3 regions of the Lysinibacillus sp. UGB7 genome follow, and region 3 is predicted to be linked to each of the others. Evidence: riboswitches for the same ligand, from Rfam matches in the RefSeq annotation. Region 3 holds a riboswitch; each other region holds the start of a gene.

Region 1 (3,272 bases), on a different contig from region 3:
TTAAAGCCGTTTTCTCAGCTTCCTCTTTCGAACGTTTTAACACTTTGATTTGACCAACTGTACAATTTTTTAGAACATCATGATTATTAAACAAGTTAAACTGCTGGAATACCATTCCTAAATGCGTACGATATTCTTGAATATTATGTTTTTCATCTAAAATATTTTCGCCCTTGAAAATTATTTGACCACCACTTGGCATTTCTAATAAATTAATACAGCGCAGTAGTGTTGATTTACCAGATCCTGAAGAACCGATTAAACATACAACCTCTCCTTTTTCAACCTGGAAATTTACATCTTTTAACACTTGGTTACGTCCAAATGATTTACTTAAATGTTCAATTTGAATGACTGCCATTTGTGCGTCCCCCTATACTGTTTCTTTCTGTTCTTTTTGATAGGCATCTGGGCCATCAAGTCTTTTTTCTACATACAATAAAATACGTGATGCTGTAAATGTCATGATAAAGTACAATACACATGCGACGAAGAACGATTCAAAATAACGGAAATTATTGCCGGCAACAGATTTTGTTTGGAAAAATAATTCCGTTACACCAATAACATTTAATACCGCTGTATCTTTAATATTCATAATTAATTGATTACCTGTCGCAGGTAAAATGTTACGGGCCACTTGTGGTAAGACAACATGCATCATAATTTGGAAATGATTCATACCAATCGCAGAAGCTGCTTCATATTGTCCTCTATCAATAGAAACAATACCACCCCGTACGATTTCAGCCATGTATGCACCTGTATTTAGAGAAACTACTAAAATACCAGCTGTAATAAAGTGCATATCAATACCAAATGCAATGTCTAATCCGTAATAGACCACCATAGCTTGTACAATCATTGGTGTACCACGGAAAAATTCAACGTAGCATGTCAATATAAAGTTAAAAAGCTTTAAAATGTAATGCTTTACGCCCTTTTTACGTGTTGGAATGGTATGCATAATCCCAATGAAAAATCCGATGAATGCACCAATAATTGTACTAATCGTTGAAATAAGTAACGTATAATACGCACCCCGTAAAAACATTTGCCAGTTGTTTTCTATAATAGAAATAATCCATTCAAAACTCATGATGCTCCTCCTAACAACTTCTTGTTGCTTGTTCATATCAATTTTGTCTCGGCCTAAAATGTCTTACATTTGAATTGAGCATGCTTCTTTCAAATTATGTGACTTTCACCCAAGACATTACTACTATTCAATGAGGCTTCACCGAATAAAAATCGTCATAGACTGCACGGGCTAAGTTGCCCGTGCAACCACGTTATTGTGCTGCTGGTTGTTGAAGAATTGCATCTTCCATAATCTTTTGTCGATCATCATCTGAAATGCCTTTTAGAATTTCATTGATTTTATCTAAATTAGCATCTTCTTTACGTAAACCAACCGCAATAGACGTATTTGAGATATCTGTATCAAAGCCTTCTTCAAATGACACAAATGCAAAGTTTTCATTTGCAGCTGCAGCTGAGATACCTTCAGGTCGTTCAGCTACATAGCCATCGATTTTACCAGCCTCTAATGCAACACGCATTGCTGAGAAGTTTTCCATTGCTGTCTGTTTGTTAACACCTTTGATTTGATCGATTACGTTGTAGTTAGAAGTGTTTAATTGAGATGTAACTTTAGCACCTGAAAAGTCTTGGATTGATTTGGCATTTTCAAACTTGCTACCTTTTTTAATAACCATAACAAAATCTGATGTGTAGTAATTCTCAGTGAAGTCAATTGTTTGCTTACGTTCCTTTGTAGGAGACATGCCAGCCACAATGGCATCAATTTTATTTGATTGTAATGCTGGCACTAGACCGTCCCATTCAAGTTTCACAATTACTAATTCTTTCCCTAAACCTTCAGCCATTTTTTTCGCCATTTGTACATCGTAACCGCCGGCATACTCTGCATTATCAGCAATTTTCACAGCACCATTTGCATCGCCTTGCTGTGTCCAGTTAAATGGAGGATAGCCTGCCTCCATACCTACACGGAATTCGCCACCTTCTTCGTCCGTACCAACGTCTCCAGTCGTCTTTTCTTTTTTGTCGCCAGCACCACATGCAGCTAATACAATTGCAGTCATTGCAGCGAACATAAATAACAACCATTTTCTTTTCATCCAAAACTCCCCTTTTCTGTAAAAAAATAAAACAACTGTACAAAAAAACGACCTAAGTTCAGAACTTAGGTCGTACCTTTTATTAACAGTTGCCCAAATCCTCACTATAATTTCCATGTTTCCGAGATAGCACAACCTAGTAAACTGGAATTATATTTACTAGGACAGTCCTGCACTTATTCACTGCAGACCCAGCATAAAAGTACGAGCTCCTTTTATGCTTCGGCGACATTTCCTTCTTCATTGCGTCCTCGCTTGCTTAAACTCAACAATGAACTAATAAATATCGCGCCTCTACCTCACAATAGAACGTGAGGTTTATTTATTTAATTGATATTTAGATACTACTATAAAAATAGTCTATACGTCAAGCGAATTTTATCATTTTTCAGACTAATGATTTAATTCTAAATATGGGTTTTTAGTAATTTTCTATTAAAAAATCCCGTTTTTTCCAAAATAAATACCACATATTTACTGATACGAAAAAACTCCTCCAAAGCTTTGGAGGAGTTTACTACTTTTCTTAAGAATTTAACAATAAATCTTCTGGATTTTCAAGTAATTCTTTAACAGTTTTAAGGAAGCCTACAGAATCTTTACCATCAATAATACGGTGGTCATAAGATAATGCTAGGTACATCATTGGACGGATTGCAACTTCGCCATCAACTTCAACTGGGCGTTTTTTAATCGTATGCATGCCAAGGATAGCTGCTTGTGTACCGTTCATAATTGGTGTAGACATTAATGAGCCGAATACACCACCGTTAGTGATTGTGAATGAACCACCAGATAGGTCACTTAAGCCTAATTTTTTGTCGCGTGCTTTTTTCGCTAAGTCTGCAATTGAATCTTCAATTTCAGCAAAGTTTTTACGGTCAGCATCGCGTACAACTGGTACTACTAAACCTTCTTCAGTTGATACAGCTACACCGATATCGTAGAAGTTGTTTAAGTGAATTTCATCACCAACAATTTGTGCGTTGACATATGGGTATTTTTTAAGAGCTGCCACTACAGCTTTTGTAAAGAATGACATGAATCCAAGTTTAGAGCCTGTTGATTCAAAGAATTGGTCTTTTTTACGAGAACGTAATGCCATAACGTTCGTCATGTCTACTTCGT
Region 2 (3,272 bases), on a different contig from region 3:
ACGCAGTGTGAAGAACATCATCGCTAACGCAAATGAAGCGCCCCCAGCTAATCCAATAAGTACCATCCAGAGAACTGCAAAACTTGTCCACTCCATTACCAAACCAGTAAAGCCGATTAAATAAAATACTGTAAAAATGACGACAAGTGGACGTTGGGATTTCATCTTGCTTGCAATAATAGGCACAACTAGAGCCATAGGTATTTGTGAAAACTGCATGGTTGAAAACATCCAGCCAGCACGGTCGGCAGCGAGACCTTGGGCAATATAAATTTCAGGAATCCATGCCGCTGTCGTATAAAATATGAGTGATTGTAACCCCATTGCGCCCGTAACAGCCCAAGCTACAGGTGATTTCCATAAAGGTATACGCGTTTTCATAGATGCGACAGTAGGTTCAGGTTTATTTGCTTGCAATTGTGGAATCCAAACCAAAATTGTTAAGACAACTAGAATAAGAGCTACCCCGAGAGCGCCTTGCCAATCAAGGGACGAATGGGCTACTGGATAGCTAATACCCGCACCTACACCTGCTGAAAGATTCATCGACACCGTGAAGAAAGCCATTAGTAAACCAACATGATAAGGAAATTTCAATTTCAGTAAGCCTGGAATAAGCACATTACCAAAAGAAATGGCAACGCCAATTAGTACCGTTCCGAGAACGAGTAATGTAGTTGTACCAAGGGAGCGTGTGACAATGCCACATGCTAATAAGATCGTGGATAAAAACAATGTCAATTCAATGCCTAATTTGCGTGCAACAACTGGTGCAAACGGTGATACTATCGCAAAAGCTAGTAATGGAATTGTTGTCAAAAAGCCAGCGAGTACGTTGGAAATGCCAAGACTTTCACGAATGAAAGAAATAATGGGACCAACGACAGTTAGTGGCATCCGTAATGTAGAAGCTATAAAAATAACACCGATGACAAGTAACAGAGTTTTTCCCTTCCAGCTAATTTTTTTGCTAGGATAAGTAGAATGTTCATTAGTTGTCAAAATAAATCCTCCTTGAATTAAAACATTAATAATTCGAACAACTATACCACTTTACCATACTATTAAAAATGGTAGAAAATTCACAAAATATTGAACATTACTATTGTTATTGAAATGTCAAAGGTCGTATGATAGACTGAATAACATCATAAATTTAATAATTACATGCCTCATGTTTGTATTGAGGTAGAGGTCGCGGTATTTATAAGTACGCTAATGGAAATGACAAGCATTAAAGATGTTAGCTGAAAGGAAATACCGCCGAAGTGTGAGGGGACTTGAAAACCTCATGCTGGGGCTGTTTCCGAAAGGAACAGAACTGTCACGTTGGAATGACGTGTTGCGCTATCATTTGAAAGAACTGGGGATTAACTTAGCCATCACAACGTTCATGTGATGGCGTTTTTTATTTCTATTCGGTAGGTATTTTATTACCTACTTACGTAAAAATAGTATCTCCGCTAACTGATATGTACGCATTAATTTACTGTACCTAAACGCAATGGTTATGAAGCGTAAAAACAATGGGTACAATTACGTCGAGGTGAATATGAGGACCTCTTATAAAAGGAAGGAAGCTTTAACGTGAGTGAAATAAAAGTTAATCAGCTTGGGCATAAACCGCCGAAGTTGAAAAAAGAACTAAAAAGTCGTCATATAACAATGATTTCGTTAGGCGGCACAATTGGTACTGGGCTATTTTTAGCTAGTGGTGGTGCCATTGCACAGGCGGGTCCTGGTGGCGCATTGCTTGCTTATGCCTTAATTGGCATTATGGTGTATTTTTTAATGACGAGCTTAGGAGAAATGGCTGCCTATATGCCTTCATCGGGTTCGTTTAGTACGTACGCAAGTAAATTTGTAGATCCAGCACTTGGTTTTGCACTTGGTTGGAATTACTGGTATAACTGGGCTATTACGATTGCAGCGGAAATTGCAGCTGTCTCTCTAATTATGAAATACTGGTTCCCAGATAGCTCGTCAGCACTTTGGACAGTATTGTTTATTGCCATCGTACTATCATTTAATCTTTTATCGGTAAAAAGCTACGGTGAAAGTGAATATTGGTTTGCCATGATCAAGGTGGCAACCGTTATTATCTTCATTATTATCAGTATTCTGATGATATTTGGGATTTTGGGAGGGCAAGCACCCGTAGGCTTCACGAATTTCTTCATTAGCGATGGGCCATTCCATGGTGGATTCCTTGCTACATTTGGTATCTTCTTAGCAGCAGGATTCTCGTTCCAAGGGACAGAGCTTCTAGGCATTACAGCTGGGGAAACAGATGACCCAGGAAAAAATATTCCAAAAGCAGTGAAATCCGTTTTCTGGCGTATTATTTTATTCTATATTTTAGCGATTGCAGCAATTGGTATGCTCATTCCGTTTACAGATGCACGTTTACTATCTGAAGATATTGCGGTATCTCCATTTACGCTAGTATTTGATCGATTAGGAATTGCCTTTGCGGCTTCCCTGATGAATGCGATTATTTTAACAGCTATGCTTTCGGCGGGGAACTCAGGGCTATATGCGTCATCGCGTATGCTATGGCAATTAGCCGTGGATGGCCATGCACCAAAATTCTTTATGAAGTTAAGTCGCCGTGGGATTCCAATTTATGCTTTAATGGCGACATTAGCAGTAGGCAGTCTTGCATTTCTAGCATCATTTTTTGGTGACGGGGTTGTCTATATATGGCTTCTAAATGCCTCAGGTATGTCAGGCTTCATTGCATGGCTCGGTATTGCCTTTAGCCACTACCGTTTCCGTAGAGCTTTTGAGGCTCAAGGCTTAGATTCGAAATTACTACCTTATAAAGCAAAGCTATATCCATTTGGACCAATCTTTGCATTTACGGTTTGTATGATTGTTGTAGTTGGTCAAAACTACACGGCCTTTACAGGTGAAACAATTGACTGGAATGGTGTATTTGTTTCATACATTGGAATACCACTGTTTTTAGCATTATGGATTGGCTTTAAAGTGAAAAATAAAACGAAAATGATTCCGCTTAAGGACTGTGATTTGAAAGTGGAAAAATAGAACATAGCTAAAGGGCTATCCTGTAAGTCATTGTAATATGACGAACGGGATAGCTTTTTTGATTTTATATAAAAATATTACGAATTTCTTTTTTATGGTAAGGTATTATAGATATGGAAAGTTATTATAATCAAAAGGTATTTTTAATGATGAAAAGTTTCTCTTAAGAAGAGGTGCATATTATGCAAAAACATATATTACTAGTAGAAGACGATGAAGCC
Region 3 (3,272 bases):
TTAACATTTGTTGGGCGATTTTATGAGAAGCTTGAGCATATTAAGCCAAAAGAAATTTTTATTCCGCAGTCCATTGATGCAACAATTTTAACGGACTTACTTGCTGTGAAGGTGCTTACACCAAAGCGTGGTCAGAAAAAAGAGCTGGTCGAGTTGGCGACAAAAAATGCTGAAATTGCGGTTAAGGCTAAGTTCCAACTCATTGAACGACAAGAAGAGCGAACGATTGGTGCGTGTGAGGCACTCGGTGAGGCAATGGGCATATCTGCGCCACTACGCATTGAGGCATTTGATAATAGTCATATGCACGGTGCAGATGCTGTCTCGGCAATGGTTGTGTTTGTTGATGGGAAACCAGCTAAGAAAGAATATCGTAAGTACAAAACGCGCACTGCTGCAAAGCATGATGACTATGGTGCAATGCAGGAAGTGATTCGTCGTCGTTACACAAGAGTATTAAAAGAAGGCTTGCCATTGCCAGATTTAGTACTGATTGACGGTGGTAAAGGGCAAATGGAAGTTGCGCGAGAAGTGTTAGAAGATGAGCTTGGCCTAGTCATGCCAATTGCTGGCTTAGCAAAAGATGATAAGCACAATACATCACAGCTTTTATTTGGGGATCCTCCAGAAGTAATAGCGTTAAAACGTACAAGCGACGGCTTTTATTTATTACAACGTATTCAGGACGAGGTGCATCGTTTTGCGATTACATTCCTCCGACAACAGCACGAGAAAAATGCGATCCAATCGGTACTCGATGGCATTGAGGGTATTGGACCGAAGAGAAAACAACAGTTGCTAAAGCATTTTGGCTCGGTGAAGAAAATACGTGAGGCGAGTGAGCTCGCATTACAAGAAGCGGGTATGCCCGTTAATTTAGCAAGTAATATTTACGCTTATTTTCAGCAAGAGGCATTGTCAAAGGACTAGACATATGCTAACGTAAATATAAGTTTATATTCACTATTTTAGTGATGATAGAGGTGCAAGGTTAAATAGTAGCATATTGGAGGGTGGACAAACCCTTTGATGATGTGCGAAAGGGAAGCTTGCCGAAGTGGAGTATCGTTGTTTCCGATACTTTACTGGTTTTGCATTTAAGAGATGTAAGACTGTCGATTCTTGATGTTTCGGAGAGCTATCACACATGCGCAAGATTTTATATTGTACATGTTGCAGGCAGCTCTCACATTATGTGGGGCTGCCTTTTTGATGTTCCCAGCATGTTTCTTTTACATCATTCATGTATCCTCAATTTCTCAAAGTGGGTGATGAATACCAAAATGGTTTGCTAGACTGCGGAGATACAGTTGCGGATTGTACGCTAAAATCGGCCCTCACTGCGGTAAGCTATCTGAGCGAAAGCAACAGGATACTTGTATCGACAGCTAAGTGATTAACTTCATATTGGCTAGAGCACAGGTGGCAGTTGATAAGAATGACTTTTGTCAGTACAAGTCACAATCCGTATCCAAATTATACTGAGGCGTAAATGAGTTAGAAGGAGAATGATAACGATGACGAGAATTGTACTAAAATTTGGTGGAGCAGCGATAGCGTCAACAGATCGTATTCAGGAGTTCGCAAAAAAGGCAGTTGCCGAAAAAAATCGTGGACTAGATGTAGTGGTTGTGACATCAGCAATGGGACGTACTGCAAAAGAGTTAGCAAAGATGGCTCGCGATTTATCGGACGATGCTTCAAAGCGTGAACTGGATGTACTATTTTCAACAAGTTCACAAGTTGCAAGTGCGTTATGTGCGATTGCTCTTCAGGAAGCAGGTTATGATGCAGTGTCTTTAACCGGTTGGCAGGCAGGCTTACTAACTGATGCCAAGCACCGCAACGCACGCATTGGAGACGTTGCTGTCAATCGTATTGAAAAACATTTAGCGCAGGGTCAAATCGTAGTAGTTGCTGGTGAACAAGGCATTGATGGGGCTCAGAATATTACAACGCTCGGTAAAGGTGGGGCGGAAACGACAGCGGTTGCCATCGCTGCAGCAATCAATGCTGAAAGAGTAGATATTTTCACAAATGTAGAAGGCGTTTATACAGCAGATCCCAATCATATTTTAGGCGCGAAAAAGTTAAAGGAAATTTCGTATGATGAAATGTTAGAGCTTTCAAATTTAGGTTCGCATATTTTACATCCACGTGCAGTGGAACTCGCGAAGAAGTTCCAAATCCCTGTCATTATTCGTTCGTGTGAGCTGGATGTGACAGGTACCTTATTAAAGGAGGAAGTTGAAGTGGAAAAAAATTTAATCGTACGTGGTGTTGCTTTTGAATCAGACATTATTCGTTTAACAGTCGGGTATGATGCTTATTCTGATGCATCCTTAGCAGATATGTTTACGGTACTGGCAGAGAATCGCATCAATGTAGATATTATCGTACAAGCTATTATTGATGGCTTAAAGCCGTCAGTATCCTTTACGATTTTGAAAGAGGAATTTGCACAAGCTCTACACGTTTTAGAAAATAGTAAATTATCATTGGGTTTTAGCTTTGCTGATTTTGAAGTTGGCCTAGCGAAGGTTTCGATTATTGGCTCGGGAATGGCGTCCAACCCAGGTGTTGCTGCACGTATGTTTGATCGGTTACGTCGTGAGGGCATCCCTGTGAAAATGGTAAGTACCTCAGAAATTAAAGTATCCGTAGTCGTACCACAGGACGATATGATTCAAGCAGCTAATGCTTTACATGCGGAGTTTAATTTAGCTGAAGCGCTTCAAGAATAGATAATGGGGGTGTGTCGAAAATCAAGGACGCATTCTGTATAATTTGTTTATAACAATTTGTAACTTTAGTGAATATTCAGACAGTGCTGATAGTGATATTAAAGTAAGAAAGGATTGCCATTCACCATTTAATGGAATGACAATCCTTATTCGATTACTCTGTCGGAATGGTGTTCATGATACGTTCCTTCACATCCCACTTGACGGTAAACATTATAAGCTGTTGTTTTTCGCGTTTTTCATCATAGCACTCAGTCAAATAGCCTTTTGCTTGCTGAATCTGCTCCGCTATAAATCCTGCTTCAAGTCGAAAGCTTCGATTTCTAAGCTGTAAAAGTGCTGGCTCATTTGTTAAATGGAAGATACGTCCATCCTTTGATTCCTTCGTAAGTTCTAGAGTACCCCAGCAGGCATCTGCGAAAAATGCGATAAGTTCTTCTTGACTTTTACAGGGGAACTTCCGAGCAAGCTCTTTTCCAGCCCAATAAAGCACTTCATCTTCATGTTTACCAAGAATGGAAGATAGAA

The links. A riboswitch is a leader RNA that binds a small molecule or an ion and turns the genes downstream of it on or off. The one in region 3 is predicted to bind lysine.
Region 1: another riboswitch for lysine. It lies ahead of ACOMCU_RS19050 (transporter substrate-binding domain-containing protein); the one in region 3 lies ahead of ACOMCU_RS23955 (aspartate kinase).
Region 2: another riboswitch for lysine. It lies ahead of ACOMCU_RS19120 (amino acid permease); the one in region 3 lies ahead of ACOMCU_RS23955 (aspartate kinase).

The regions. Positions count from the first base shown of each region.
Region 1 covers NZ_JBMGUV010000023.1:73,350-76,621, forward strand. The annotation lists gene ACOMCU_RS19040 (amino acid ABC transporter ATP-binding protein) at 1-361, opposite strand, end outside; gene ACOMCU_RS19045 (amino acid ABC transporter permease) at 374-1,099, opposite strand; gene ACOMCU_RS19050 (transporter substrate-binding domain-containing protein) at 1,293-2,144, opposite strand; lysine riboswitch at 2,264-2,449, opposite strand; gene odhB (2-oxoglutarate dehydrogenase complex dihydrolipoyllysine-residue succinyltransferase) at 2,671-3,272, opposite strand, start outside.
Region 2 covers NZ_JBMGUV010000024.1:297-3,568, forward strand. The annotation lists gene ACOMCU_RS19115 (CynX/NimT family MFS transporter) at 1-1,002, opposite strand, end outside; lysine riboswitch at 1,182-1,358, shown strand; gene ACOMCU_RS19120 (amino acid permease) at 1,588-3,051, shown strand; gene ACOMCU_RS19125 (response regulator transcription factor) at 3,234-3,272, shown strand, end outside.
Region 3 covers NZ_JBMGUV010000039.1:26,532-29,803, forward strand. The annotation lists gene uvrC (excinuclease ABC subunit UvrC) at 1-930, shown strand, start outside; lysine riboswitch at 971-1,149, shown strand; gene ACOMCU_RS23955 (aspartate kinase) at 1,518-2,744, shown strand; gene ACOMCU_RS23960 (YslB family protein) at 2,899-3,272, opposite strand, start outside.